2 regions of the Nocardiopsis rhodophaea genome follow, and region 2 is predicted to be linked to the other one. Evidence: predicted binding sites of a transcription regulator. Region 2 holds the regulator's gene; the other holds the start of a gene.
The links. Region 2 encodes LexA, which represses DNA repair genes until DNA is damaged. Its sites were predicted from a motif close to TCGAACANNTGTTCGA; they were not measured.
Positions count from the first base shown of each region.

Region 1: a site for LexA is predicted at 2,218-2,233, ahead of recA (recombinase RecA). Genes of this name have one in related genera too.

Region 1 is NZ_BAAAPC010000013.1:1,902-18,414, forward strand. Features, by position in the region: gene ABD259_RS15315 (regulatory protein RecX) at 241-855, opposite strand; gene recA (recombinase RecA) at 848-2,071, opposite strand; gene ABD259_RS15325 (ABC transporter permease) at 2,284-3,609, opposite strand; gene ABD259_RS15330 (ATP-binding cassette domain-containing protein) at 3,609-4,388, opposite strand; gene ABD259_RS15335 (DUF3046 domain-containing protein) at 4,647-4,841, opposite strand; gene ABD259_RS15340 (ATP-dependent helicase) at 4,949-9,865, shown strand; gene ABD259_RS15345 (ROK family transcriptional regulator) at 10,271-11,521, opposite strand; gene ABD259_RS15350 (extracellular solute-binding protein) at 11,791-13,065, shown strand; gene ABD259_RS15355 (carbohydrate ABC transporter permease) at 13,293-14,279, shown strand; gene ABD259_RS15360 (carbohydrate ABC transporter permease) at 14,276-15,151, shown strand; gene ABD259_RS15365 (glycoside hydrolase family 3 protein) at 15,245-16,513, shown strand, end outside.
Region 2 is NZ_BAAAPC010000015.1:478-14,167, reverse strand. Features, by position in the region: gene ABD259_RS17015 (vitamin B12-dependent ribonucleotide reductase) at 1-2,379, opposite strand, end outside; gene nrdR (transcriptional regulator NrdR) at 2,556-3,038, opposite strand; gene ABD259_RS17005 (LysM peptidoglycan-binding domain-containing protein) at 3,391-3,705, opposite strand; gene lexA (transcriptional repressor LexA) at 4,210-4,983, shown strand; gene ABD259_RS16995 (alpha/beta hydrolase family protein) at 5,464-6,540, shown strand; gene ABD259_RS16990 (hypothetical protein) at 6,574-7,206, opposite strand; gene ABD259_RS16985 (hypothetical protein) at 7,867-8,550, opposite strand; gene leuS (leucine--tRNA ligase) at 8,557-11,055, opposite strand; gene ABD259_RS16975 (DUF6406 domain-containing protein) at 11,528-11,965, shown strand; gene ABD259_RS16970 (long-chain-fatty-acid--CoA ligase) at 12,089-13,636, shown strand.

The sequences.
Region 1 (16,513 bases), on a different contig from region 2:
TCATCGTTCACTTCGTCGCTGCGGCGAGGGTAGGGGTGCGCGCCCCCCGCGGCAACCGGAATGCGCGGCTGACCTGCGACGAACCAGAAGTCCGAGTTGCTGGCAGCGGGTGCCACCTGGGCGGACGGCCCGATATCGGATGTCCGCGGGGAGGGAAAAGTTCGCCCCGACACTGGGGCGGACACCCGGCCACCTGGAACTCCGGGCCGAGGCGCCGGACCCTACGTCGGCGCCCGCCTGCTATGTACCGAGGTCGGGGTCGGGCAGATCGAACTCGGACCCCTCGGCCTCCAGCTCCTCGCGGACCACCCGGTAGGCCAGGCCCGCGGCGTAGCCCTTGCGCGCCAGCATGCCCATGACACGACGCACCCGGGTTGCGTCGGGCGCGCCGCGCGAAGCGTCGAGCTTGCGCCGGACCAGGCGCCGGGCGGTGGCCTCCTCCTGCTCGGCGCTGATGTCGCCGACGGCGTCGCGGACCGTCTCCTCGGCCACGCCCCGACGCCGAAGCTCGGCGGCGAGCGCTCGGCGGCCCAGCCCGCGCCCGGTGTGCCGGGAGTCGACCCACGCACCGGCGAACGCCTCGTCGTCGATGAGTCCGGCCTCGCTGAAGCGGCCGAGGACGTGCGCGGACACCTCCTCGGGGATACCGCGTTTCCGCAACGCCTGTTCGAGCTGGGCCCGGGTGCGCGGCGCGGACGTGAGCAGCCGCAGGCAGATGCCGCGCGCCGTGGCTTCCGGGTCGTCGTCCGGCCGGGCGGCCCCGCCCGGCACGGTCGCCCGCTCGGTCCCCTCCTCTGTCACCCCTGCTGCGGGATGCGTCAGATCCTCGTCCATCGCCGTGCGCGGATCAGGCATCCGTCGACGGCGTGGCCTTGGACTTGGTGGTGCGCTTGGCGGCGGCCGCGGCGGACCCCTTGACCGGGGTCTCCTTGGCCGTGGTCTCCGTGGCGGCGCCGTCCTTGGCTCCGGCGGCGGGGGTGGTGGTGGAGCCGGCGCTGTCGTCGCCCTGCGTGGGGATGCCCAGCTTCTCCTTGATCTTCTTCTCGATCTCGTTGGCCATGTCGCCGTTCTCGCGCAGGAAGTTCCGGGCGTTCTCCTTGCCCTGGCCCAGCTGGGTGCCCTCGTAGGTGTACCAGGCACCGGACTTGCGCACGATGCCCTGTTCCACGCCGAGGTCGATCAGACCGCCCTCGCGCGAGATGCCGACGCCGTAGAGGATGTCGAACTCCGCCTGCTTGAAGGGCGGGGCGACCTTGTTCTTCACGACCTTCACGCGTGTGCGGTTGCCGACGGCGTCGGTGCCGTCCTTCAGCGTCTCGATACGGCGGACGTCGAGGCGGACCGAGGAGTAGAACTTCAGCGCCCGGCCACCGGTGGTGGTCTCGGGCGACCCGAACATGACGCCGACCTTCTCGCGCAGCTGGTTGATGAAGATCGCGGTGGTCCCGGTCTGGTGCAGCGCACCCGCGATCTTGCGCAGCGCCTGGGACATGAGCCGGGCCTGCAGGCCCACGTGGCTGTCGCCCATCTCGCCCTCGATCTCGGCACGCGGCACGAGCGCGGCGACGGAGTCGACGACGAGGATGGAGACGGCGCCGGACCGGATGAGCATGTCGGCGATCTCCAGCGCCTGCTCACCGGTGTCGGGCTGGGACAGCAGGAGGTCGTCGGTGTTGACGCCGATCTTCTTCGCGTACTCGGGGTCGAGCGCGTGTTCGGCGTCGATGAACGCGGCGATACCCCCCATGCGCTGGGCGCTGGCCACCGCGTGCAGTGCGACGGTCGTCTTACCGGAGGACTCCGGGCCGTAGACCTCGACGATCCGCCCCCGGGGGATCCCTCCGATACCCAGCGCGACGTCCAGGGAGATCGCGTCGGTGGGAATGGACTCGATCGGCGGGCGGTCGTCATCGCCGAGGCGCATGACGGAGCCCTTGCCGAACTGGCGCTCGATCTGCGCGAGCGCGGTTTCGAGAGCCTTGTCTCGGTCAGCAACTGCCACGGGGAACCCCTGTTGGGTCGGTGTCTTCTTCTTCATCTCGGGAGTGACGCTACGCGGTCGTACTGACATTTGACGACGGTTCCGCGTCACCCTGTGGATGGCCGCCGCGCTGGTAGCGCTGTGTGGGCCCAGCGAACTTCCGCCATCATGGGCGCTCCGTAGACCACTAGTGTCTCACGCCACTTCCGCGGACTCCGATTCCATGACCACACTACCCGAACTTCTGTTCGACTGTTCGACGCGGGGGCGGCGCGTCGCCGCGCACCGTGCCGGCCCCGCCATCACCCCAGCCAGGGCAGCTCCTCGGGGGCGACCTCGCACGCGTCGATGCTGCCCTGCTCCTCGCGGATCCACGCGCGCACCTCGTCGCCCGCCACCGTCCCGAAGAGGGAGTCGTCGGGGGCGGCGCCGTCCGGGTGCCGCGGGGTGTGGCTCTCCAGCCAGGCGCCGAGCTCCACCAGTACGGCGGCGCGCCGCTGTTCAGGTTCGGCGCCGGGATGCAGGCGCGCGACCCCGCCGGAGCCGCACGTCGCCGTGGCGTCGGGGACGAGCCGCCGCGCGATGGCCCCCGGAACCTCGTGTTCGGGGGCCCACCCGGGACGGATGCGCAGCCAGACCACCCCGTGCCGCGACCCGATGAGCACATCATCGTGGCTGCGCGCCAGGCTGAGGTCGCGCACCTCGTGGAAGTCCACCGCGTCGGGCCCGTAGGCGTCGACCACAAGGGCGGCCCGTTGGGCGGTCGCGGCGAGTTCGGCCTCGTGCCCGCGGTGGACGCAGACCCGCACGGAGGCGCGGTCCTCGCAGACCTCCGGTTTGCGCGGGTGGTGCTCCATCCAGCCCCACGCCGGGTGCTGGGGGACCACGGCGAGCCCCACCCCCAGCAGCACCGCCACCGCGCCGTAGGGCGCGACCGGCTGGCTCCGACCGACCCGCATCAGGTGCGCGGCCAGTACCGCCGCGACGACCAGGGCGAGGGCGGAGAAGGCCAGGCGGAAGGCGGCGAACGGACGCTCCTCGCGCATACCCAGGTGCGGCAGGTCCGCTGCCACAGCGGGGGCGAGCGCGCCCCACTGTCCGAGGAGGTCCGGCAGGTACAGGATCAGCAGCGCCGCGCCCGCCGCGGCAGGTACGGCCAACGGGGTGGCGATCACCGTGCCCACGAGGTACCCGAGGGCAACGAGAGCCGCGAATCCGAGGAAGGCGCCGCCCGCCACCAACGGGTCGGGGATGCCGTGTCCGGCCCGCACGGCGGTCTGCCACAGCAGCGGCACCAGCCCCAGCAGGTAGGCGCCGAGGAACCAGCCGAGGGCTGTAAGGAGATGGCGCCGTACGGTCGGCCAGCCGGTGCGGACCTGCCATGCCTGGGCGAAGATCCGGGTGCGGGGGGTGAGACGGGAGGCGATGAAGCCCGAGGACGCTGCTGCCAGGACGGTCGGCAGCCGGGCCTGGTCGGCGATCAGCCCCGAGGTGCGGGTCCAGTCCGGGGCGGACAGGGTGAGCTGGTCAGCGGTGGCGAACCAGGTGACGAGGGTGATCGCAGTGGAGGGCAGGAGGAGGACCAGGGGAGGTAGGGGCCAGCCGAGGCAGAGGAACCGTCGTGGCATCACGGCCCTCCTTGGGGCTGCCGGGTGTCCCGCCGGAGGCCGCCGTTCCCGACGCACGGCTCGGAGATGCCGACGCGCGACCCCTGGGAGAGCGCTCCGTTCTCCACCAGTGCCCCGGCCGCAGCGGGGCTCCCCCGGTAGACGATCCGGCCGCCCGCCAGCACCGCCGTCTCGTCGCACATATCGGCGATGTCCGCCGCGGCGCAGGAGGACAGGATGATCGTGCGGTCGCGCGCCAGGCGGGTGACAATCACGCGCAGTCGCGCCCGCTGTGCCTCGTCGAGGCCGTCGGCAGGCGCGTCCATCACCAGGATCTCGGGGTCGTGGGCGAGCGCCGCGGCTATCCCGACGAGGCGGCGCTCGTCAGCCCGGAGAGCGCGGACCCGGCGCCGCTCCCGCCCCGGCAGACCGACCAGGCGCATCGCGCGCTCCGCGGCGGCGTCGCACGTGGTGCGGCCCACCCCGCTCACCCACGCGGCGTAGGCGACGGTGTCGGTCACCGTGAGCTCTCCCGCCAGCGTGTAGCTCTGCGGGACGAAGCCGATCAGGCGACGTGCGGCACGCCGCCCCGAGGGGCGGGCGGCATCGTGCCCGCCGATGAGCAGGCGGCCGCGCTGCGGTCGTTTGAGCGTGGCGATGATCGACAAAAGCGTCGTCTTGCCCGCCCCATTCTCACCGATAAGTCCCGTGACTCCGGAATTGACCACCCACGTGGCCCTGTCGAGCACCTTGGATTCGGCGGAGTAGCCGAATTTCACGCCTTCAGCCAGGACCTTCATGGAGACCGCCCCTGGTCGATCACTGGTTCGCGCCGGACTCAAAAAAACACACGAATTCCATCCTACGACCACGCCGATTTGCGTCGACCCAAAATAGAGGAAGCGACTGGACGGACGATTTCAACAATCGAGCGTTTGTCGAAATGGGAGAATTCTACTGTGTCGTCGTCCGGGGGCCACCGGCGGCCCGTACTCCTTCTCGCACGGTGGGCACGCCGACAGCGCCGAGGAGCCGTCCAGGAGCGAGCGGCGCTGTGGCTAGCGGACGGTCGAGGGCAGGTTGAAGGTGTCGCAGACCGCCCGCCAGACCTCCTTCGCGCCGACCCCCTCGGCGAGGGCCTGATACACCGTGCGCGAGCCGAGGGCCTCGATCACGTAGTCGCGGGCGAGGCTTTCGGCGTAGGTTTCGCCGAACTGCTCGTGCATGCGGTTCCAGAAGTGGGAGAGTCTCATCCCTACCAGTATCGGGGGCGGCACGCGTGGTGTCGATTCGCAGCTGGGAACCACCGCGGGGAGGGCCGCGCCGCGACTCTGTCGGCGCGCCGATGCACACTGGGGCCATGAGCTCCGATCCCGATGGCGGGGGCGGCCGCGACGCCCTGTCCCGCTTTTCGCCCGCCACGCGGGCCTGGTTCCGCGATGCCTTCCCCGGCGGAGCGACCCCGGCGCAGACTGGTGCCTGGGAGACGATCTCCAGAGGCGAGAACAGCCTCGTCATCGCGCCCACCGGGTCGGGAAAGACGCTCTCGGCGTTTCTGTGGGCGCTGGACGGCCTGGCCCACGCACCCGCCGGGCCCCCGGACCGGGCGCGGCGCTGCCGCGTCCTCTACGTCTCCCCGCTGAAGGCGCTTGCGGTGGACATCGAGCGGAACCTGCGGGCGCCGCTGTCAGGCATCCGGCGCGCCGCCGAGCGGATGGCCGAGCACGTGCCGGACATCTCCGTAGGCGTGCGCACCGGCGACACCCCCGCGGCCGAGCGCCGCAAGCTCGGCACCGCACCGCCCGACATCCTCATCACCACCCCGGAATCACTGTTCCTCATCCTCACCTCACAGGCGCGCGGCGGCCTCGGCGGGGTCGAGACGGTGATCGTGGACGAAGTGCACGCGCTCGCGGGCACCAAACGCGGCGCCCACCTGTCGCTGAGTCTGGAGCGGCTGGACGAGCTGCTGGACCGGCCCGCCCAGCGCATCGGGCTGTCCGCCACGGTCCGCCCCGCCGCCGAAGTCGCGTCGTTCCTGGGCGGCGCCCGCCCGGCCACCGTCGTCGCTCCACCGAACCGCCCCCACCTGGATCTGCGGATCTCCGTTCCGGTCGAGGACATGACGGAGCTGGAGGCGACCATCGACTCGTCGCGCTCCGATGACACCGCGGCCAAGGCGCGCACCTCGATCTGGCCGCACGTGGAGGAGAAGATCCTCGACCTGGTGGAACGGCACCGGTCGTCGATCGTCTTCACCAACTCCCGACGCGTGGCGGAGCGACTGTGCGCACGGCTCAACGAACTCGCCACGGAGCGGGCGGACGAACGTCCCCTACCCCCGCCCGCTATCGCCGCCCAGCTCTCCGGGCAGTCGGGCCAGAGCCGGGGATCCGCGGCGGTCATCGCCCGGGCGCACCACGGGTCGGTGTCCAAGAGCGAACGCGCGGTGATCGAAAACGATCTGAAGGAGGGACGGCTGCCCTGCGTGGTCGCCACCTCAAGCCTGGAGCTGGGAATCGACATGGGCGCGGTCGACCTGGTGATCCAGGTGGAGTCGCCGCCTTCGGTGGCCAGTGGCCTGCAACGTGTCGGACGCGCCGGGCACCACGTCGGCGAGGTCTCCCAGGGCGTGCTGTTTCCCAAGTTCCGCGGCGATCTGCTGGCCACCGCGGTGGTGGCGGAGCGTATGCGGTCGGGGGAGATCGAAGAGCTGCGCATGCCCCGCAACCCGCTGGACGTGCTGGCGCAGCAGATCGTGGCGATGGCCGCGATGGACGCGTGGGCGGTGGCGGAGATCGCGGCGCTCGCCCGACGCGCGGCCCCGTTCGCGTCGCTACCGGACTCGGCGCTGTCCGGCGTGCTGGACATGCTGTCCGGTCGCTACCCGTCCGACGAGTTCGCCGAGCTGCGTCCCCGCCTGGTGTGGGACCGGGAGGCGGGAACGGTCAAAGGCCGACCGGGTGCGCAACGCTTGGCCGTGGTGAGCGGCGGGACCATCCCCGACCGGGGCGCCTACGCCGTCCACCTCGCCGACGGAAGCGCGACTCCCGGCGGCCCGGCCCCCGACGGCGGCGGGAGGCGGGCACGCGGGGCCGGTCCCACCCGCGTAGGCGAGCTCGACGAGGAAATGGTCTACGAATCACGCGTTGGCGACGTGTTCGTCCTCGGTTCGAGCGCGTGGCGCATCGAGGGCATCACCGCCGACCGGGTGCTGGTCTCCCCCGCGCCGGGCCGCCCGGGACGGCTGCCGTTCTGGAAGGCCGACGCGATGGGGCGCCCGCTGGAGCTGGGGCGGGCCATCGGCGCGCTGACGCGGGAGCTCGGCGCGAGGGACGCCCCGGCCGCGCTGGAGCGCGCCCAAGCGGCCGGACTGGACGCGTGGGCCGCCGCGAACCTCGTCTCCTACCTGGAGGACCAGCGCGAGGCGACCGGCCACATCCCCGATGACCGCACGATCGTCGTCGAACGCTTCCGCGACGAGCTGGGCGACTGGCGGGCGGTCATCCACTCGCCGCTGGGCGCCCGCGTCCACGCACCGTGGGCGCTGGTGATCGGCGCGCGGCTGCGCGAACGCTACGGCCTGGACGCGCAGGTAGTGCACGACGACGACGGGATCGTGCTGCGACTTCCGGACGTGGACGAGGTGGCGGACCCGGACAGGGGGACGGGGCCCGGCCGCGGAACCCGGGCGCGACGCTCCGGGGCACTGCCGGAACTCCTGACTCTGCACCCCGACGAAACCGAGAACGCGGTCACGGCGGAGATCGGCTCCTCCGCCCTGTTCTCGGCCCGGTTCCGGGAGTGCGCGAGCCGGGCGCTGCTGCTCCCCCGCCAGCGCCCAGGGCGGCGCATGCCGCTGTGGCAGCAGCGGCACCGGTCGGCGCAGCTGCTGGCAGTGGCCAGCCGGTTCGGGTCGTTTCCCATCGTGATGGAGGCGGTACGGGAGTGCCTGCGCGACGTGTTCGACGTGCCCGGTCTGACCGAGCTGATGTCCGACATCGAGGCCCGGCGCGTGCGCGTCGTGGAGGTGGAGACACCGCGGGCGTCCCCCTTCGCGCAATCCCTGCTGCTCGGCTACACGGCCGCGTTCCTCTACGAGGCGGACGCACCGCTGGCCGAGCTGAAGGCGCAGGCACTGACGCTGGACTCCGCCCTGCTCGCGGACCTGCTCGGCCAAGCAGACCTGCGGGAGCTGCTCGATCCGGACGTCGTCGCAGAGCTGGACGCGCGGCTCCAGCGGCTCACCGCCGAGCGGCGGATACGGCCCGACGACGGGGTGGAGGGCATGGCCGACCTGCTGCGCGATCTGGGCCCGTTGAGCACGGCCGAGGCGCGGGTCCGCACCACCGGGGCCGAGGACGGTGCAACCGGCGCCGACCCAGCGGAATGGCTCGCCGAACTGGAGGCACGGCGCCGGGCGATCCGGGTGCGGGTGGCCGGAGAGGAGCGCTGGGCGGCGGTCGAGGACGCAGCGCGGCTGCGCGACGCGCTGGGCGCGGAACTGCCACCGTGGCTGGCGGCACCGGACGCCGGGAGGGCCAGCGGCTCGGCCGGCGCGTTCGCGGGAACGGCCGAGGCGTTCGCCGAACCGGTCGCCGATCCGCTGGCCGACCTGGTATCGCGCTACGCCCGCACGCACGGTCCGTTCACCGTGGACGATGTGGCCGCGCGGTTCGGCCTGGGCCGCTCGGTGGTGCTGGACACCCTGCGCCGACTGGGCGCCAAAGGCCGGGTCCTGGAGGGGGAGTTCCGCCCTGGCGGACACGGGACCGAGTGGTGCGACGCCGATGTGCTGCGCCGATTGCGGCGAAGCTCGATCAGTCGGCTGCGCCGCGAGGTGGAACCGGTCCCGCCGCGGGCACTGGCCCGGTTCGTACCCGCCTGGCAGCACGTCGGTCCGATCACCAGCACGGCGTCCCCGACCACGCCCGGCCGGACCAGCGCCGCCGGACGGCGGCTGCGCGGGCCGGACGCCGTATTCACCGCCGTGGGGTCGCTGCGCGGCGCGCCCGTTCCCGCGTCGGCGCTGGAGTCGCTCGTGCTGCCCGCTCGGGTCGAGGGCTACGTCCCCGCCCTTCTGGACGAACTCACCCAGGCCGGTGAGGTGGTCTGGGCGGGCGCCGGCGGGATCACCTCGGGAGGGGGCGGCGCGCGCGCCGCCCGTTCCGGTGGCGGGGGACGGCCGGGGGGTCCAGCGCCCGCGTCCGACGGCTGGCTGTGCCTCGTACCCGCGGACGAGGCCGACACCCTGCTTCCCGAGCGGATCGACATCGCCTTCTCCCCCTTGCACGAGAAGGTGCTGGAGGCGTTGCGGGACGGCGGTGCCCTGTTCTTCCGGGACATCGCCGACCGGGTGATGAAGCGCGAAGGGGTCGCGGCGGTCTCCGACGCGGGGCTCGTCGCCACGCTGTGGGACCTGGCGTGGGCCGGGTGGATCACCAACGACACCCTCGCACCCCTGCGCTCCCTGCTCGGTGCGGGGCGCGCGACCCACCGCAGTCGGTCCCGGCGCCCCGCACTGCCCACGCGGACCGGGCCGCCGACGGTCGCGGGCCGCTGGTCGGTGCTGCCCGACCGCGAAGGCGACCCGACGCTCCGGGGGCACGCCGGGGTGGCCGCCTTGCTGGACCGCTACGGCGTGGTGACCCGGGGGCCCGTCGTCGCCGAGCAGGAGCGCCGGGGCGACCGGCGCGGGAACGGGGCCAGCCCACGCGGAGCGGGCGGGTTCAGCGCGGTCTATCCCGTCCTGCGCGCCTTCGAGGAGGCGGGCAAGGCGCGCCGCGGCTACTTCGTCGACGGTCTCGGCGCGGCCCAGTTCGCTCTCCCGGGGGCCGTCGACCGCCTGCGCTCGGTGGAACCATTCCCTGGCGGAGGCGGAGACACGAGCGCGGGCACAACTGGCGACCAGGAGTCCGCCCTGGTCCTGGCCGCCGCCGACCCAGCCAACGTCTACGGCGCGGCCCTGCCCTGGCCGGAGACACCGGAAGGCAGAGCACGACCCGGCAGGAAGGCGGGCGCACTGGTAGTCCTCGACGACGGCGCCCTGGCCCTCTACCTCGAACGGGGCGGACGGACCGTCCTCACCTTCGGTTCGGACGAACCGACGCTGGCCCGTGCCGCGTCGGCGCTCGCCGATCTCGTGCACACCGGCTACCTGTCCACCCTGACCGTCGAGCGCGCCGACGGAGAACCGGTTTTCGACACCCCGCTCGACTCCGCGCTGACCTCGGCAGGGTTCCATCCGACCCCGAAGGGCTTGCGCCTGCGGTCATAAGCAGCCCGGACGAAGGGAGCGGCTGGGTCTGCTGGGCGGCCTTGTCGGTGTTCTTCCTTTCCGGTGTTCTTGGGTGAAAAGCAGCACCGAGGGCGGAGGGGCTGGCGGCACCGGGCTCCTGAGGGGAGGCGGCCGCCGTGCGCCGGGTATGCCCGGTTTGCCACAAGTCCCCCGCGATGATCATGGGAACGGTCCCGGTTCTGTCCGGTTTGCCGGGACCATCCCCATGATCATCGCTAGAGGGGGCCTGCGGCAGGAGAGCGCTCACCGGCCTCGGTGCTGCTTTTCACCCAAGAACACCGACGAAGCCGCCCAGCAGACGTGATTGCCCCGGCAGAGCGCCATCGTTCCGGTGGACCACGACCACCCGCGACCAGCTCCCCCGCGCCGCCACCGCGTCGCTCGCTACGTGCGCGGTGGGGCGAGGGTGGAGGAGAAGACCTCCTCACGGGCCTGCTGGAGTGCCGACAGCAGGGCGCCTCGGAGGACGGGGCTGTCTACGCGGCCGATGTCGACCTTGGGGGCGTTGGGGCCGATGCGGGTCGTGGCGTCGGCGACGCGGCGGGCGAGGTCCGCGCCGACGGCCTGGGCCATCTCGCCGCCGAGGACCACGAGTCCCGGGTCGAGGACCACGCACACCGACGCCACGCCCCGGGCGATGCGCTCGGCGAACTCGTCGAGGAAGGCTTCTCCCTCGGGGCCGGCCTCGCGGGCGGCGCTGAGAACCGCGGTGACGTTGGCGGCGTCGCCGGGATCGACGTCGCTCCCGGCGAATCCGTGTTCGGCGGCGAGTTCGATGATCGCCTGTGCGCCCACCAGCGCCTGGAAGCCGTGGGCGAGCGAGGGTCTGCCATAGGCGGTGCGAAGTGACTGGTAGCCGCCGGGGAGGCCGACGTCGTCGGGGAGCGGCGCACCGGGGACGGGCAGGTAGCCGATCTCGCCCGCGCCGCCCGAGTACCCGGTGTGGATGCGGTCGTCGAGCACGATCGCCATGCCGACGCCGCCCCCGCTGCCGAGCCAGATGAGGACGAAGTCCGAGGTGTCCTCGGCCGCCCCCTCGGCGTGTTCGGCCAGGGCGGCGAGGTTGACGTCGTTCTGTATGGTTACCGCGCTGCGCAGGCCGGCCCGCAGGCGCTCCAGCACGCCGCCGTGCCAGGCGTGCAGGTCGAAGGAGAACCGGACGTCGCCGCTCCGCGGGTCCACCACGCCCGGCGTTCCAATGATGCAGGAGCTGAGGCGGTCCTGCGGGATGTCCGCGCTCTCCAGCAGTTTCAGGACGGTGGTGTGCACGAGTTCGACGGGGTCGGGGGCCGCCGTCGGGTCGATGCTGATCTCCCCGACGACCTGCCCGGTGATGTCGGCGACGGCCGCGCTCACCCCCGTGGCGCTCACGTCCAGGGCGGCCACGTATGCGCTGGAGGGCACCACGGCGTACAGGGCGGCGTTGGGGCCGCGGCCGCCCGCTTGGCTGCCCACGACGTGCACGAGCTCGCGCTCCTCCAGCCGTGAGAGCAGCTGGGAGGCGGTCACCTTGGACAGTCCGGTCTCGCGCCCGAGCTGGGTGCGGGTCATCGGCCCTGAGGACAGCAGCAGCTCCAGAGCGGCGCGGTCGTTCAGTTGCCGCAGCAGCCGCGGAGTCCCAGGGCGTCGAGACATAACCGTGATACCTCTATCTCTATTTATTAGGAAACTTTCTTGTTAGTTTAGCGGCCAACCCACAAGAGGCACGTTCCCCCACACCGTTTTTACGGGAACGCTGCGGCAGCGGCCCAACCAGGTGGACCGGTGTACGTGCTATCTCAGCACACCCCGCACAAATGACGAAGCCCGCGTCACGCGTTCGCAGCCGGCCCCGAGATGTATCAGGGGCGTCTCGTCCGACGCAACACGTCGTCCGGGCGGTAACGCGCGAAGGGAGAATTCAGGTGAGGTTCCCGAAGATCACGGCCGCCGCATCGGCCGTCCTGATGCTCACCGCTGCCTGCGGCGGCGGTGAAGACACTGGCACCGGTGCCGCGGAATCGATCGAGATCTGGCGCATGGGAGACGCCAGCGAGGCGCAGAACGAGTTCATGGACTCGGTGACCGCGGAGTTCCAGAAGCAGCACCCGAACACCGAAGTCGAGATCCAGTGGATCCCGTGGGACGAGTTCTCCCAGCGCTTCCAGACCGCCATGGTCAGCGACGGCCCCGACGTCGTCGAGATCGGCAACGACCAGGTGCGCACCTGGGCCGAGGCCGAGGCGCTTTACGACGTCTCCGAGTACGCCAGCGAGTGGGAGAACCGCGACGACTTCCTTGAGGGCGCCTACGCCAACGGCACCTTCGACGACGCGCAGTACAGCGTCCCGTGGTACAGCGGCGTCCGCGCCCTGTGGTACCGCTCCGACTGGCTGGAGGAGATCGGCAAGGAGCCGCCGACGACCTGGGAGGAGCTGCGCGAGGTCGCCACGGCCATCAAGGAGGAGAAGGACGCGGTCGGCTTCGCCGCCCCGACCGACTTCCTGAACGGCATCGCCAGCTTCGTGTGGAGCACCGGAGGCGAGTTCGCGACCAAGGACGGCGACACGTGGACCGGCCAGCTGGACTCCACGGAGACCAGAGAGGCCCTGGAGTTCTACGCCGACCTCACCAAGGACGGGATCTCGCCCTCGGCGTGCGTGGGACTGAACGAGGTCGACTGCGCCCACGCCGACTTCGCCAACGGCAAGCTCGCCATGTTCATCGACGGCCCCTGGGCCAAGCAGCAGATGGCCGGGATCAGCGACGAGGATGTCGAGCACTGGGCCACCGCCCCGATCCCGGGCAAGGACGGCATCGCCCCGGCCTTCGGCGGCGGCTCCGACCTCGCGGTCTGGGGGACCACCGAGCACCCCGAGGTCGCCTTCGACTACATCACGGTGCTGAACAGCAAGGAGAACGCCCTCGCCTACAACGAGGTCTCCTCGATGTTCCCCGCCTACGCCGACCTCCTGGAGAGCGACACCTTCTCCAAGGACCCGATCCTGGCCGGGGCCGCCAAGCAAGCCACCGGTGACCTGCGGCTGTTCCCCGACACCGCCAATTGGGGGCATGTCCAGTGGGAGCTGGCCACCGTCCAGACCGCCGTCCGCCGACTCGCGGACGGTGAGGATGCCGACAAGGTCCTACCGGAACTCAACGGTGAACTCACCGACGCGCTCAACCGGTCCGAGGACTGAGGGCACCCGACGACGGAGGAAACGCGGTCTGAGGGCGGTCGAGCGCGTGGAGGCGCCGGCGTCGACCGGCCGCAGGCCCCATGGCTCCGGCGGTGGAACACGTGCGGAGCCCGAAAGCGCACAGAGTGCTGCGTGAGCTGATCGCCGCGTGAGTTGACCGCGCAGCGGGCGGCCGCCGGTCCACCGACCGGTGGCCGCCCGCGACGAACCGAGTGATAGAGCGCCCCATGACACGAACGCTTGACCGCACCGGCCCCGAGGTCGCCGCCTCGGCCGGGCAGGACTCGCCCCGACGGCGGAGACGGCGCGACCGCACCGCCCTCGTTCCCTACTTCCTGATCCTGCCGGCGCTGAGCCTCCTGGCCCTCGTCCTGCTGTGGCCGATCGTCCAGATGGTCTGGATGTCGCTGACCACCTACGGGTTGCGGCAGCTGCGGGGCGAACCCGCCGAGTGGAACAACTTCGCCCACTACATCGCCATCCTCACCGACGACCGGTTCTGGACGATCTTCCGCAACACCATCGTCGTCTGCCTGCTGATGGTCGCCATCACGATGGTGCTGGGCACGCTCGTCGGCATCCTGCTGAACCGGCTGCCCACATGGCTGTCCACCACCGTGGGAACCGCGTTGATGCTGGCGTGGGCGACCCCGGTGATCAGCGCGGCGATCGTGCACCGGTGGCTGTTCGACGCGCGCTACGGGCTGGTCAACGCCACCTTGGACCGGCTCCCCGACTGGCTCGTCGGTTCGGGGTGGGAGCACTTCAACTGGTTCAACTCGCCCGGACCGCTGTTCTCCGTGCTGATCCTGACCGTGGTCTGGCAGTCCTTCCCCTTCGTCGCCGTCAGCGTGCTCGCCGGGCTCAAGAGCGTCCCCGGCGAGCTCTACGAGGCGGCCCGCGTCGACGGCTCCGGGGCGTGGAGGTCCTTCTGGAACATCACGTTCCCGATGCTGCGCCCGCTGTTCGCGCTCCTGCTGATCCTCCAGATCATCTGGGACTTCCGGATCTTCACCCAGCTCAACATCCTCGCCGGGGGCTTCACCAACCGCGACGTCTTCCTTCTGCCGTACTACTCCTACCAGCTCGGCTTCTACTCGACGCCGCCCAACTACGGCCTGGGGTCCGCGATCGCCGTGGTCATGACCGTCCTCGTTCTCGCTATCACCGCCTACTACCTGCGCGTCATGATCCGGCAGGGGGAGACCAGATGAGACACCGCCTCCAGAAGAGGGCCGGCCGCGTCGGCGACTACCTGGCGGCCGCCGCCATCATGCTGTTCGCCCTGTTCCCCGTGTACTGGGTGCTGACAACCGCGCTCAAGCCCAACGGGGAGATCTTCACCCGCGATCCCACGCTGTTCCCCCGCGAGCTGACCCTGGAGCACTACGAACGCGTGCTGTCCGGCGTGCTCATCCCCGAGACCTCGTTCTGGTCGTTCCTCGGCAACAGCCTGCTGGTGACGCTCGGGTCGGTGGCGCTCGCGGCGGTCTTCTCGCTGCTCGCGGCCGTCGCCGTGGCACGGTTCCAATTCCGGCTGCGCACCGCCTTCATCATCCTGCTCCTGATCATCCAGATGGTGCCGAGCGAGGCGCTGATCATCTCGATCTTCGTCAACTTCCACCACCTCGGCACGGCCACGTCGCTGCCGCTGACCGGCAGCCTCCTCGGGGTGCTCATCGTCTACACCACCGTCGCGCTGCCCATCACCATCCTGATGATGCGCAGCTTCGTGGCGGCCGTCCCCCCGGAACTGGAGGAGGCGGCCGCGATCGACGGCGCGACCCGCTGGACCGTCTTCTGGCGGATCATGATGCCGCTCGTGGCCCCCGGCCTGGTGGCGACCAGCATCTTCGCGTTCATCACCGCATGGAACGAGTTCGTGGTGGCCTTCACCTTCCTGCAGAGCAACACCGATTCGTTCACCCTGCCGATTTCCCTGAAGTACTACTTCGGCCGCGTCACGGTCGAGTGGGGATCGATCATGGCCGCCTCGACCCTCCTCACCATCCCGGTGATGGTGTTCTTCCTCTTCGTCCAGCGCCGCATGGTGTCCGGACTGACCATGGGGGCGGTCAAGGGCTGACCGCCCACCCCCATCACCCACCCGACCCACCCGCATGCCACCACCTACGCGGCGCCGCCTACCGCCGCCGCGCCCCCGATGAACGGAGCCGTGATGCCCGCAGATCCGACCCTGGATCGCCTCGCCAACGCCACCCTGTTGGTGCCGTTCGAATCCCACCACGCGCCCCGGTGGGTCCTCGACGGCCTGGCCGACGGTATCGCCGGAGTCTGCCTGTTCCACAACAACATCGGCGGGGCCGAGCAGGTCACCGCGCTCACCCGTGAGCTCGCCGCGGCCGCGGACGCCCCGCTCGTCTCACTTGACGAGGAGGGCGGCGATGTCACCCGTATCGGCCAGAGCGCGGGCAGCGACTACCCCGGCAACGCCGCCCTCGGCGCGATCGACGACACCGCCCTGACCCGGGCGGTGCACCGCGCGCTGGGCGCGGAGCTGCGCTCTCTCGGCTTCACCCTCGACCTCGCCCCCGCGGTCGACGTCAACACCGTCGACGACAACCCCACCATCGGCACCCGCTCGTTCGGCTCCGACGCCGAACTGGTGGCGCGGCACGCGGCCGCGGCCGTCGCCGGCCTTCAGGACCACGGCGTCGCCGCCTGCGCCAAGCACTTTCCCGGCCACGGCGCCACCCACCAGGACTCCCACACCGAGCTGCCGGTCGTCGACGCCGACCCCGAGCTGCTGGCCCGACGCGAGCTGGTGCCGTTCCGGTCGGCAATCGCGGCGGGGGCGCGCTCTCTCCTCACCGCGCACATCTCCCTGCCGGCCTTTGGCACGCGTGAACCGGCGACGCTGGCCCCGAGCATCGTCACCGGGCTGCTCCGCGGAGAGCTCGGGTTCGACGGTGTGGTGATCAGCGACGCGCTGGAGATGGAGGGCGTCAGCAACGGGATCGGCGTCCCCGAGGCCGCCGTGCGGGCGCTGGTCGCCGGGTGCGACCTGCTGTGCCTGGGCCGGTTCGTCTACGGCGACGAGGTCGCCGCCGTCCGTTCGGCCATCGTGCGGGCCGTCCGCGACGGCCGCCTGAGCGGGGAGCGGCTGGAAGAGGCCGCCGGGCGCACCCAGGCCCTGCGACGGTGGACGCGGGACCACCAGGTCCGCACGGTCCCCACCGGGCTGGACGGGACCGCGGCCGGGCTGCCCGCCGCCGACGCCATCGGGCTGGACGGCGCCCGCCGCGCGGTCCGGGTCGACGGCATCGTCCCTCCCCTGCACGACCCGCTGGTCGTGGAGTTCGACGCGCCGCCCGGGATCGCCGTGGGCGAGGTTCCCTGGGGGCTGTCGCCATGGTTTCCCGGGACCGAGCGCGTGGACCCCGCCTCCGTGGACATCGCGACCGTATTGGAGCGCGCGGTCGACCGG
Region 2 (13,690 bases):
CGCGATGGAGATCGCGATGGAGAAGGCGTCCATGACACCGGCCAGGGTCGAGCCCTGCTTGCCGAGCTTCATGAAGACCTCGCCGAGGCCGTCGTCGGGGTAGGACCCGGCGGTGATGTAGCCCTCGGCGCCGCCGACGGTGAAGGAGACGGTCTGGCTCGGCCGCTTCTTCGGGAGTCGGCGGCGGACCGGCCGGTTGACCTCGATGACCTCGGGCTCCGGGCGCTTCGCGGCTGTGTCCGCGTCCGCCGTCTTCTCACTTCCCTCGGTCTTGGATGTGGACAGCGGCTGGCCGACCTTGCAGTTGTCGCGGTAGACGGCGAGCGCCTTGAGGCCGAGCCGCCACCCCTCGTAGTAGATGTGCTCGAAGTCCTCGACGGTGGCCTCCTCGGGCACGTTGACCGTCTTGGAGATCGCACCGGAGAGGAACGGCTGCACCGCCGCCATCATCTCCACGTGGCCCATGGGCTTGATGTAGCGCTTGCCCATCGCGCAGTCGAAGACCTCGTAGTGCTCGGGGCGCAGCCCCGGGGCGTCGACCACGTGGCCGTTCTCCGAGATGAACTCGACGATGGCCTCGATCTGCTCCTGCTGGTAGCCGAGGTTCTTCAGCGCCCGCGGGATCGCCTGGTTGACGATCTGCATGGACCCGCCGCCGACCAGCTTCTTGAACTTGACCAGCGAGAAGTCCGGCTCGATGCCGGTGGTGTCGCAGTCCATCATGAAACCGATGGTGCCGGTGGGCGCGAGCAGGCTGGCCTGAGCGTTGCGCCAGCCGTTCTTCTCGCCGATCCGCAGGCAGTTCTGCCACTCCTTGGTGGCGGCCGCGTGGATGTCGGCGTCCATCGCGCCGATGGTGCGCAGGTCGTCGTTGGCGGCGGCGTGCTTGCGCATGACGCGCTTGTGGGCGTCGATGTTCTTGGCGTAGCCGTCGTAGGGGCCGACCACGCCGGCGACCTCGGCGCTGCGCCGGTAGGCGGTCCCGGTCATCAGCGAGGTGATGGCAGCGGCGACGGCGCGGCCGCCGTCGGAGTCATAGGCGTGGCCGGTGGCCATGAGCAGCGCGCCGAGGTTGGCGTAGCCGATGCCGAGCTGGCGGAACGCCCGCGTGGTCTCGCCGATCTTCTCGGTCGGGAAGTCGGCGAAGGTGATGGAGATGTCCATCGCCGTGATGACCAGCTCGGTGAGCTTGACGAACCTCTCGACGTCGAAGGTGTCTTCGGGGGTGAGGAACTTCAGCAGGTTGATCGAGGCCAGGTTGCACGAGGAGTTGTCCAGGTGGACGTACTCCGAGCACGGGTTGCTGGCGGAGATCCGCCCGCTCTCGGGCGTGGTGTGCCAGTCGTTGATCGTGTCGTCGTACTGCAGTCCCGGGTCGGCGCACTCCCAAGCGGCCTTCGCCATCTTGTGGAAGAGCTCCTTGGCGTCGACCGTGGCGATCACCTCGCCCGACGTCCGCGAGGTCAGGCCGAACTCCGCGCCGGACTCGACGGCGCGCATGAACGCGTCGGAGACGCGCACCGAGTTGTTGGCGTTCTGGTACTGCACGCTGACGATGTCGCTGCCGCCCAGGTCGACATCGAACCCGGCGTCGCGCAGCGCGCGGATCTTGTGCTCCTCGCGGGCCTTGGTGGCCACGAACTCCTCGATGTCGGGGTGGTCGACGTCGAGGACGACCATCTTGGCCGCGCGTCGCGTCGCGCCGCCGGACTTGATGGTCCCCGCGGAGGCGTCGGCACCGCGCATGAACGACACCGGGCCGGAGGCGGTGCCGCCGGAGGACAGCAGCTCCTGGCTGGAGCGGATGCGCGAGAGGTTCACGCCCGCGCCGGAGCCGCCCTTGAAGATGATCCCCTCTTCCTTGTACCAGTCGAGGATCGACTCCATGGTGTCGTCCACGGAGAGGATGAAGCAGGCCGAGACCTGCTGCTTGGAGGTGGTGCCGACGTTGAACCAGACCGGGGAGTTGAAGCTGAAGAGCTGGTGCACCAGGGCGTACTTCAGCTCGTGGTCGAAGATTTCGGCGTCGGCGTCGGAGGCGAAGTAGCCGTTCGCCTGACCGGTGGCGGTGTACATCCCGGCGACGCGGTCGACGAGCTGCTTGAGGCTCCACTCGCGCTCCGGCGTGCCCACGGCCCCGCGGAAGTACTTGCTGGCGACGATCTGGGTGGCGTTGATCGACCACGACGCGGGGAACTCCACGCCCCGCTGCTCGAAGTTGACCGAACCGTCCCGCCAGTTCGTCATGACCACATCGCGACGCTCCCACTCGACCTCGTCGTAGGGGTGCACGCCGGGCGTGGTGAAGATGCGCTCGATCTTCAGACCGCTGCGCTTCCCCTTCCCCTTGCGCCCCGTCGCGCCGGTGGTCTCCGTCATGTCAGCTCCCCCAGTTCTCGCCACATATCCGTTCCGATCCCCCGCCAGTGCTCCCAGGTCACATCCGTTGGCGTGACGCGGGGCTGACGGTTTTCATCACGTCGTCACGGCCCTGCCCGTGCGCGTCACCCACGCGCGGTCGGACCCCGCGGATCAGTTCGCCGTTGTCCGGCTACTCACGATTCGCTCTGCCCGCTCATCTCGCTCGCCCTAGCCCGGTCCGCCCGCAGCATCGCGATCTCGTTCTCGAAGTCCATCAGTGACTCGAAGCCCCGGTAGACCGACGCGAAGTGCAGGTAGGCCACTTCGTCGAGTTCGCGCAGCGGCCCGAGAATGGCCAGCCCGATCTCGTGCGAAGGCACCTCCGCGACGCCACGGCACCTGATCTCCTCTTCGACCTGTTGGCCGAGCTTCGCGAGCGCGTCCTCGGTGACGGGCCGACCCTGGCAGGCGCGGCGCACGCCCGCGATAATCTTGGTCCGGGAGAACGGCTCGGTCACGCCGGAGCGCTTGGCCACCATCAGCAGCACCGTCTCCTGCGTGGTGAAACGCCGTTCACACTCGGGGCACGCGCGTCTGCGGCGTATGGCCGCGCCGTCGTCGGTCGACCGGCTGTCGATGACCCTGCTGTCAGGGTGGCGGCAGAACGGACAGTGCATGCCGGTGTGCCTCCCCCCAGAATCCGCATCGGTCGAAAGCCCCGCGTACAGGTGTCGCGGACGTGCTCGCACGCGTGCCGAGCAGCCCTGCGCGCGTGCTCGTCTCCAAACCTCTCCGAACCGGATGATCCAGAAAGACCGGATACCTACTAAAGCACAAGTTCTGGGCTGCTTGTTCCCGATGAGCACTAGATGTTGTGGTCAACCTACGGCGGTCCCCCGTCGCACGCAAGTCCCCGAACGGTGCGCCGCGCCCTCCGACCGGGGCCGCAACGGCGGGGTGCGGGCATGCCGAAAGGGCGCACCCGCCCGCCGCGAAGGCGAACGCGGGCACGCCACGGACACGGGAGTGTCAGTAATCAGGCAGCACGAGCTCCTGCCCGGGGGTGAGGTCGGGGTTGGGCAGGTCGTTCAGCTTGGCGATGTCGTGCACCGCTGGGCGGGGATCGTCGCCGGGCCGAACCCGCTGGGCGATCCCCCACAGCGTATCGCCATCGCGCACGACCACCGTCGGGGGCGCACCGCCGGAGACGGACGCCTCAGAGGAGGCCCCGGAGGCGGAAGCCCCGACAGCGGCGGACGTCACGAAGAGCATCGACAGGCCGGCGACCGCTGCCGCGGACACGGCGGAGACGAGCACCACACGGCCGCGCCGCGTGAGTCGCATCCCGGGCGCGGGGGTGGGCGCCGGGTGGAGCACAGGGGCCGCGGGGGCCGACGCGCCGGGCCGCCGAGCGGGGGCGGCCGGGGACACATCGGAGGCGGGGGCGGTGGAAGCGGGAGAGCCCGCCGGGCGGCAAGTAGGAGCCGGGGACCACTCGGGGATCTCCACCGCCCAATCGAAAAGGGCGGGTTCAGGGGGGCGGGTCGGGGGTGCTGGGGGTGGGTGGGGCGGGAACACGATCATCCCCTTCGAACGCCAGTTCGCTAGAACAGCCGTTCGACTAATACCGCATCCGGGCGATTTTTTCATCACCATCTCGAACGTTTGTTTGATATGGCACTACACAGGCAGTAACGTTAGACGTGCTCGATCGACGCGTCCGCCGAGGTATCCGCGCCTCCGCGCCCATCAATCGGCGCGTGGTCGGACACCGCTGGTGACGCGGCCGGTCGATCCACACCGTCACCGACAGCCCACGCAGAACACCGACCGCCGAGGAGGCCGGCCGTGCCGGAGGAAAACCACGGAACGCACGAACCTCAGGCGGACGGGAGAAGCGTCACCGCACTCCGGTCCACCGGTTCCCCCGCGGCACTCGCGGAGGCCGACGACTCCATGGGCCAAACGGATGCCGCGCCGAAGCTCACGGCCCGCCAGCAGAGTGTTCTGAACTGCATCCACCGCTATGTACGGCAGCGGGGGTACCCGCCGTCCATCCGGGAAATCGGTGATGCGGTGGGCCTGTCGAGCCCGTCCAGTGTCGCGCACCAACTGAAGGTGTTGCAACGCAAAGGCTATCTTTATCGGGACCAAAATCGCCCAAGGGCCGTCGAAATTCGCATTCCAGGACAACCCCCGATTCGTTCCTGGGACGAGCTGGAGAATGACCCCCGCGCCGACTACTCCCGCGCGACCGATGTCCCGGTCGTCGGGCGCATCGCCGCGGGTGGGCCGATCCTGGCCGAAGAGTCCATCGAGGACGTCCTCACCCTGCCCAAGCAGCTCGTCGGCGAAGGCCGCCTGTTCATGCTCAACGTCGTCGGCGACTCCATGGTCGACGCCGCCATCACCGACGGCGACCTGGTCGTCGTCCGCCAGCAGCCCGACGCCAACAATGGCGACATCGTCGCCGCGCTACTCGACGACGAGGCCACGGTGAAGGTCTTCAAACGCGAGGGCGACCATGTGCGGCTGCTTCCGCGCAACGACGCCTACGCGCCCATCGACGGCGACAATGCCACCATTCTCGGGAAGGTGGTCGCCGTTATGCGGCGGGTGTGATCCCCCGGATAACGATGTCGCCTCGCTTGGCCAACGGGCCCGTGATCTCGTCCCGAGACCGCGGGCCCGGGGTTTTTCGGCGGCAATTCGGCCACGGGGTTCGACGGCCGCGCAAACCGAATCTGATTCCGCATAACGGGGCCGTCGGCGACAGAATCGCTATCGATAGGGACACGGAACGAAACACCGATCCCGCTCGGTTCGCCCCCGCACACCCTCCGCCGCGCCCCTCCCTCCATCCTTCGCGGGAGTGCTGCCGACGACGGCCGTTGGGTGGATTGTCCACCCGGCGCCACGCGGTGCGCTATATTCCGCACCGGCCCGATAGCCACGGGCCACGTGGCCGGTGCACGCCCGGTCACGGCGCGGATGCTCTCGCGGCCAGGCCGACGATGAAGCGTCAACCACCGGCGGCGGACGCGCCCCGTACGCCGGACTCCCCCGCCCTTCTCGGCGGGAGAGGATGCCAAGGTGAGGACCATGCCTTCTCCGTATCTCTCCGCCCTCCACCGGGCCGCTGCCGGGGGGCTGGCGGCTCTCCTGCTCGCCACCGGCTGCGGCGTCTCGCCCGACCGCCCGGGCGCACCCGACCCGCCCGGAGCCGAGCCCGCGGAACGCGACGTGCGCTTCGACAGCGGGCCCGACACGCTGCACGGCACGTTCGCCCTTCCCCCGGTGACCGACGACGAGCCGGTCCCCGCCGCGCTCATCATCTCCGGGAGCGGGCCCACCGACCGCGACGGCAACAGCGAGCTGCGACCGGGCGCCGATACCAACCTGAACCTCGCCCGCGTCCTGGCGGAGGCCGGCGTGGCCTCACTGCGCTATGACAAACTCGGCAGCGGCGAGACGGGGATGGCCTCCCGCGACGCGGCGGACCCCGTCTCCTACGAGGTCTTCGAAGAGGAAATGGCCGACGCCTACGCCGAGCTCATCGCACAGCCCGAGGTCGACCCCGACCGGGTGGTCGTCGTCGGGCACAGCGAGGGCGCGCTGTTCGCCCTGCGCTCCCCCGATGTGGTCGATGAGCACCCGCCGGTGGGCCTCATCCTCGCCGCCCCGATCGGCGACCGGTACCTCGACACGCTCGACCGCCAGTTCACCGAGCAGGTACGCGCGGCGGAGACCTCCCGGCAGATCAGCGCCGCAGGTGCCACTGACCTGCTCTCCGAGCTCCGCACGGGAATCGCCCGCATCCGCGCGGGCAGGCCCCTCCCCGATGAGGTCGCGGCGCCGCTGTCCCCCGTTCTCACCCCCGCCAACGCCCCGTTCCTGCGGACCATCGACTCCATTGACCCCGCGGAGCTGGCCCGCGACCTGCCGCCGGAGACCCGCACGCTGGTGCTGTGGGGAACGGCCGACGCCCAGATCGCCGAGGACGACGTGGACCGCCTCATGGGCGGCCTGGACAACGCACGCCGGGTGGACCTCCCCGACGCCGACCACGTCCTCCGCCTCTACGACGACTCCCCCGGCGTCTCGGTCCTCGACGCCGACCGCGAGTTCTCGCCCGACGTCGCCCCGGCCGTACATGGGTTCCTCGACGACCTGCTGTGAACGGCCCGGGGGTACACCCCCGGGCCCGTCCGCCTACTCCTCGTCCTTGCTGTCCTTGATCCCCTGGACGACGTCGCGAGCGAGCTCCTCGGCTCCGGCCACGGCCTCGGCCTCGTCGATCGACTCCCCGACGTTGAAGTCCGTCGCGGCCGTGTAGCAGGTCTCCGCGTACACGTTGGAGACCCGCACGCCCACGCAGCCCCATTCGTAGCCGCCCGCGCGGTCGCTCCAGGAGTAGGCCCCGTCGCCGAGGTCCGCGAGCTTGCTCGCGCCGTATTCCGCGGCCGCCTCCTTGAGGGCCGCGGTGGCCTGCTCCTCCGCGTCGAGTTCGACGTCGCCCGCGTTGCTGACGAGGACCAGACGCGCCGCCGCGGGGACATGGCCGCCGTCCTCAGCGGTCGCCCACCGGCATTCGTTGCCCTCGCGGCCGGTGCCCTCCAGGTTCTTGATCTCCTGGTCGACCTCGGTCGTCCGGTCGGGCACGAGCCTGTTGAGCGCCTCTCCCCGGGCGACCGCGCACGTCGGCGCGTGCTCGTAGTCGCCCCCGGCACCGCTGAGGACGACCACCGTCCACACCCCGCCGGCGAGCAGGGCGAGGACCACGACGGCCAGCCCCGCGATCATGGTGACGGCACAGCCCCGATTCTGCTTCGGGGCCGACTCCACCGGAGGAACGTCGGCATCCCCCGACATGGGGTCACCGGGCTGTCCCCCAGGGCCGCCCTGAGCGGGGTCGCCCTGTTGGCCCGGGTTGCTCGAGTGACCGGGGTGGCCCGGGTATCCCGCCTCCGGGGCGCCGGGCTGCCCCGCGGCCTGCGGCCCCGGTGCTCCGAACTGCTGCGGGGACGCCGGTGGCATCCCCCCGGGCGGGGCCGACTGCCTCTGCGGTCCCGAGGGAGGGGGCCCAGGATGATGGCCCGGCCCGGCCGCTCCTGGCGGTGCCGAGGAGCCGAAGGGGTGCCGCGGGACCGACGGAGGGGGCGCGCTCCCCGCCCCTTCGGGGGGTGCGGGCGGCAGCGGCGGCTGTCCCTCCCCGGGATCGGGCCGCGCCTCCGGGTCATGCGACGGTGACCCGCCATTCGGTCCGGTCGGTCCTCTGTCGGGGCCACCGGAAGGTGGCTGGGTCATGGACGCCTCCGTGTCATCGCGCCGACGCGCCTCGTCGATTTCCAGGGGCCTACGGTACTAGGCATTCCGTCCACCACCGGATCGAGTCCGACACCTCGGACATGCCCGGTTCGGTCGCCGAGGCGGACGCGACCGGCACTGGGCCGGGGGGTGCATGGCCTGGACCACCGACCGGCGCAACGCGCCAGGCGGAATGAACTAGAGGGAATCGGCGACCTGCTCGGCGACGGCGACCGCGCCGTCCCGCGCCGCCCCGAAGGACAGCGGTTTTCCACCGGAGTCCGCCGCGCCCCCGTAAAAGACCCGGACCACCAGGTTGCCGCTGCGGTAGACCAGCTCGGCCGTTCCCTCGTCCTCGCCCGGCCACACCAGCGCGTCCTCACCGAGCGAGGGCAGCGGGGCAGCACCCTCCAGGTCGGTGATGGGCGTGGACCGGTCCAGCTCCCGCGCGGCGGCGGATGCGCCCGTGACCTCCCCGGCCTTGTCGGTGAAGCGCGCCTCGAAGTCGACCTGGAGGACGCGCGGCGCGGCACCGTCCGCGCCCACCGATGTCCACGCGCACCAGGCTCCGTCAGCGTCGCTCAGCGGCCCGTGTTCGTTGGTCTCCAACCGCCCCGAGGGCAGCACACGCTCCACGGTCTCGGCGGCGACCACCGCGCACTCGGGCGCGGTGGAGAAGGCGTCATCGGGTCCGGCACCGAGCGCCGGACCGTCCTCGCCCCACCACAGCCCCACGGTGACCGCGGTCGCGGAGACCACGACCACGGCGGCGGCCACGAGAAGCGCCTGCTTCAACCGCGTCCCGGGCGGCGGCCCGGCGCGGCCCGCGGCGAGCCACGCACCGCCGCTCCGCGGCTGCGCCTGATCGGCCTGCGGCTCCACCGGGCGTCAACCCACCACAATGTTGACGAGCTTGGGCGCCCGCACCACGACCTTGCGGATCTGCTTGCCCTCGATGAACGCCTGGGCCTTCTCCGAGGCCAGCGCCCGGCGCTCCAGCTCCTCCTCGGAGATGTCCGGGGGCACCTGCAGCTTGTCGCGGACCTTGCTGGCCACCTGCACGACGCAGGTCACCGCCTCCTGCACCAGCAGGTCGGGGTCGGCCGGGCGCCAGTTGCCGATGGCGACCGAGCCGCTGTGTCCCAGTCGTTCCCAGCCCTCCTCCGCGACGTAGGGGGCGAACAGTGACAGGGTGGCCGCGATGACCTCGGCGGCCTCGCGGACCGCGGGGTTGGCGGCGCCGGGGCCGGAGTCGATGGCCTTGCGGGCCGCCGTCACCAGTTCCATGACCCGGGCAATGGCGACGTTGAAGCGCTGGGCCTCGATCGCCGCCGTGACCTTGTCGATGGACTGGTGGGTGGCCTTGCGCAGCTCTCGGTCGCCGGTGGACGGGTCGGTGCCCGGCGCGGATGCGGCACCGGCCTGCACCATCACGCGGAACGCGCGGTTGAGGAACTTCAGGGACGCGGCCGGGGACACGTCGGCCCAGTCGACGTCGTCCTCGGGCGGTCCGGCGAACAGCATGGTCAGCCGGACGGCGTCGACACCGTAGGCGTCGATCTCGGCACCCAGGTCGACGCCGTTGCCCAGAGACTTGGACATCGCCTTGCCCTGGTTGATGACCTGGCCCTGGTTGAGCAGCCGCTTGAACGGCTCGGTGAAGCCGACCAGCCCCATGTCGTACAGCGCCTTGGTGAAGAAGCGCGCGTAGAGCAGGTGGAGCGTGGCGTGCTCCTTGCCGCCGATGTAGTTGTCCACCGGTCCCCAGCGGTCGACCAGCTCGCGGTCGAACGGCGCGGTGTCCAGGTGCGGGGAGCAGTAGCGCAGGAAGTACCAGGACGAGTCGACGAACGTGTCCATGGTGTCGGTGTCGCGCGTGGCCGGGCCGTGGCACGCGGGGCAGTCGACGTTGACCCACTCGGTGGCCGCGGCCAGCGGCGAGATGCCCTTGGGTGCCAGGTCGGCGCCCTTCAGGTTGTCGGGCAGGCGTACCGGCAGCTGGTCGTCGGGGACCGGGACCTCACCGCACTCGGGGCAGTGGACGATCGGGATCGGCGTGCCCCAGAAGCGCTGGCGGGACAGCAGCCAGTCGCGCAGCCGGAAGTTGACCGTGCCCTGGCCGGTGCCGCGCTCCTCCAGGATGCCGATGATGCGATCGATGGCCTCGTCCTTGCCCAGGCCGTCCAGCGGACCGGAGTTGACCAGGGTGCCGTCGCCCGCGGTGGCGATGCCGGTCTCGGCGGGGTCCGGCTCGCCGGTCTCGACGACGACCCGCACCGGCAGGTCGAACTCCAGGGCGAAGTCCAGGTCCCGCTGGTCGTGGGCGGGCACCGCCATGATCGCGCCGTGGCCGTAGTCGGCCAGCACGTAGTCGGCCGCCCAGACCGGCATGCGTTCACCGGTGACCGGGTTGATGGTGTAGCGGCCCAGGAAGACGCCGGTCTTGGGGCGCTCGGTGGACTGCCGCTCGATGTCGCTCAGCTTGGCGACCTGCGCGCGGTAGGCGTCGAACTCGGCGCGCTGCTCGGGAGCGCACAGCTCGTCGGCGAGCGGCGCGTCAGCGGCGACGACGAAGAACGTGGCGCCGTACAGCGTGTCGGGGCGGGTGGTGAAGACCGGTACGGGCTCCTCGCGCCCCTCGATCTCGAAGCGGACGTCGGCGCCGTGCGAGCGGCCGATCCAGTTCCGCTGCATGGTCAGGATTTCGTCGGGCCAGTTGCCGCCCTCCAGCTGGTCCATGTCGTCCAGCAGGCGGTCGGCGTAATCGGTGATGCGGAAGTACCACTGGTTCAGGCTGCGGCGCACGACCTCGGCGCCGCACCGCTCGCACCTGCCCTGCACGACCTGCTCATTGGCCAGCACGGTCTGGTCCTGCGGGCACCAGTTGACCAGGCCCTCCTTGCGGTAGGCCAGGCCGCGCTCGAAGAAGCGCAGGAACATCCACTGGTTCCAGCGGTAGTACTCCGGGTCGCTGGTGTGCAGGCGGCGGGTCCAGTCCACGGCGATGCCGTAGCGCCGGAACGACTCGGCCTGAGTATCAATGTTGGCGTACGTCCAGGTCGCGGGGTGTGTATCCCGTTTGATCGCGGCGTTCTCGGCGGGGAGGCCGAAGGAGTCCCAGCCGATGGGGTGCAGGACGTTGTGACCACGCTGGAAGTAGTAGCGCGCGATCACGTCACCGATGGCGAACGCCTCGGCGTGCCCCATGTGGAGGTCACCGGAGGGGTAGGCGAACATGTCGACGACGTAGCGGCGCGGACGGTCGTCGTCCGGGCTGTCGTCGGCGAGGAAGGGGTTGTCCTTCTCCCACCGCGCCTGCCATTTCTCCTGGAGGGCGCGAGCGTCGTAGACGTCGCTCGTCGCCAGGTCTCCATCTACCGCTGTCATCGCTCGAATGTCCTCTACCGGGTCGCAATTGAGGGGCACATCGTGTCTGGGGAGTCCATTCTGATCCGACCGCGCCCCGTGGACAGGCCCGCGGTGGGGTCTCCTCCAGCCGAGTGACTGTGCTTCACAGGTTAGCGCGATTGCCAGGACGACCTCGACGCGATTCCCCGAGCGCCGCCCGCCATGTGGCCTGGCACGGTCTGCTTTTCGGCGCGACACGCCCAGGCCCGCCATTTACGGCGCCTACCTTGGGATTCCCCGAACACGCCGGGGATCCGGTCTCTCCACGGCCCCGCCGATGGGAGAATGCAGCGTGAGCGATCGCCCACTGCTGCGACTCGGTTGCGCAGTGTCGTGCTCTGCCGTGTGCCCACCGTGCCCGTGACCTGTCTCGCCACGGGTCCGGTCACGCGCCCCTCACAGATCCGCAGCGTCCATAAGCCATCCATCAGCATTTGGAGAGCAGCTGACCATGACCGTCTTCGTAGGGGTCCGCCGTGCCATCCGGTTCACGTCCATCGCCGCTCTGGGGCTCGGTCTGGCATTCGGAGCCGCGGCCTGTGGTGGTGAGCCCGAGATCGATTCCGCGTCTGGTTCTTCCCCCGCCGCCGTCTCGGGAGAGGACACCGACCGCGTCCAGCTGACCGAAGGCATCCCCTTCGAGCTGAGCACCGGCCCGGACGAGACCACGTCACTCAAGCTGGCCGGCTACAAGGAGGGCGACGACCCGGCGGTGGTGATCGCGATCGACGGCGCCAAGGGCGGCGCCACGGAGCACACGCTCCACCTCGGCGACCAGCTGAGGATCGGTGACAGCGCGTGGCGTGTCTCCGAGATCGGCATGAACAAGGACGACTCGCGGCCGGGGAGCGCCACCCTGACGCGGGACGAGGGCGACGAGCAGGAGTAGCCGTACCCCGGGCGCCACCTCCGTTGTTACTGTGCGGTAAAACAGTGATCGGGAACACTCACGTGACCGGGGACGCCCACATGCGCCGCGGGCACAGTACCGATGGACTCCGTAGGAGGCGCGATGCTCAACCTGTCCGTACTTCTCGAGGACGGCGCCCGGAACACCCCCGACCGAGACTGCCTGGTCTTCGGTGACCTGCGGCTCACGTACGCGCTGACCGACATGATCGCCAACCAGGTGGCCAACCTCCTGGTGGAGCGAGGAATCAAGCCTGGCGACAAGGTCGCGCTGGCCAGTCCCAACGTCCCCTACTTCCCCTTCGTCTACTTCGGCGCGCTCAAGGCCGGTGCCGTAGTGGTCCCGCTGAACGTGCTGCTCACCCCCCGCGAGATTGCGTACCACCTCAAAGACTCCGGCGCCAAGGCACTGTTCGCCTTCACCGGCGCCCCCGAGCTCCCGTTGGGAGAGCGCGCGTTCTCCGCGTTCGGCGAGGTCGACTCCTGCACCACCTACATCGACCTGCCGGCCACGCCGGGCGCCAAGGAGTCCACGATCGAGGGCGCCGAGACGTTCTGGGAGGCCCTGGACGGCAAGCCCGGCACCTTCGGCTCCGTGCGGACCGAGGCCGACGACACCGCGGTGATCATCTACACCAGCGGCACGACAGGCACCCCCAAGGGCGCCCAGCTCAGCCACAACAACCTGCTCTTCAACGCGGTGGCCTCCGACGCCCTGTTCAGCCATGTCCCCCAGGGCCACGACGTCTGCCTGACCGTGCTGCCGCTGTTCCACATCTTCGGCCAGACCACGATGATGAACGTCGCCCTGTACCGGCACGCCACCATCGTCCTGATGCCGCGCTTCGACGGCGACGAGGCGCTCTCCCTCATGGAGAAAGAGAACGTCACGATGTTCGCCGGTGTACCGACGATGTACTGGGGCCTGCTCGGTGCCAAGGGCGAGCACGACATCGCCGCCATCACCCGCAACCTGCACACGGCGGTCTCCGGCGGCTCGGCACTCCCCGCTGAGCTGGCCCGCAACGTCAAGGACAAGTTCGGCGTCGACATCCTGGAGGGCTACGGCCTGTCCGAGACCTCCCCCGTCGTCTCTTTCAACAACCCCAAGGTCAAGGCCAAGACGGGATCGATCGGCCGACCGATCTGGGGCGTGGAGATGAAGCTGGTCGACAGCGCCTTCGACGACATCGAGGGCGAGGGCCCCGGAGAGGTCGCCGTCCGCGGACACTGCGTGATGAAGGGGTACCACAACCGCCCCGACGCCAACGAGCAGGTCATGAAGGACGGCTGGTTCCGCACCGGCGACATCGCCCGCCGTGACGACGAAGGCTTCTACTTCATCGTGGACCGCTCCAAGGACATGATCATCCGCGGCGGGTACAACGTGTACCCGCGCGAGCTCGAAGAGGTGCTGATGACGCACCCCGAGGTCAGCCTGTGCGCGGTCGTGGGGGTACCGCACGAGACGCACGGCGAGGAGATCAAGGCCTATGTGATCCGCGAAGAGGGGGCCACGCTCAGCGAAAACGACCTCATCGAGTGGGCCAAGGAGCGGCTCGCCGCCTACAAGTACCCGCGCCTGGTGGAGTTCCGCGAGGAGCTGCCGATGACGGCCACCGGCAAGATCCTCAAGCGCGACCTGCGCTGATCACCCGCGCCGCTTTCCGGCCCAGCCCGAGGGCCGGGAGGCGGCGCCCCTTTG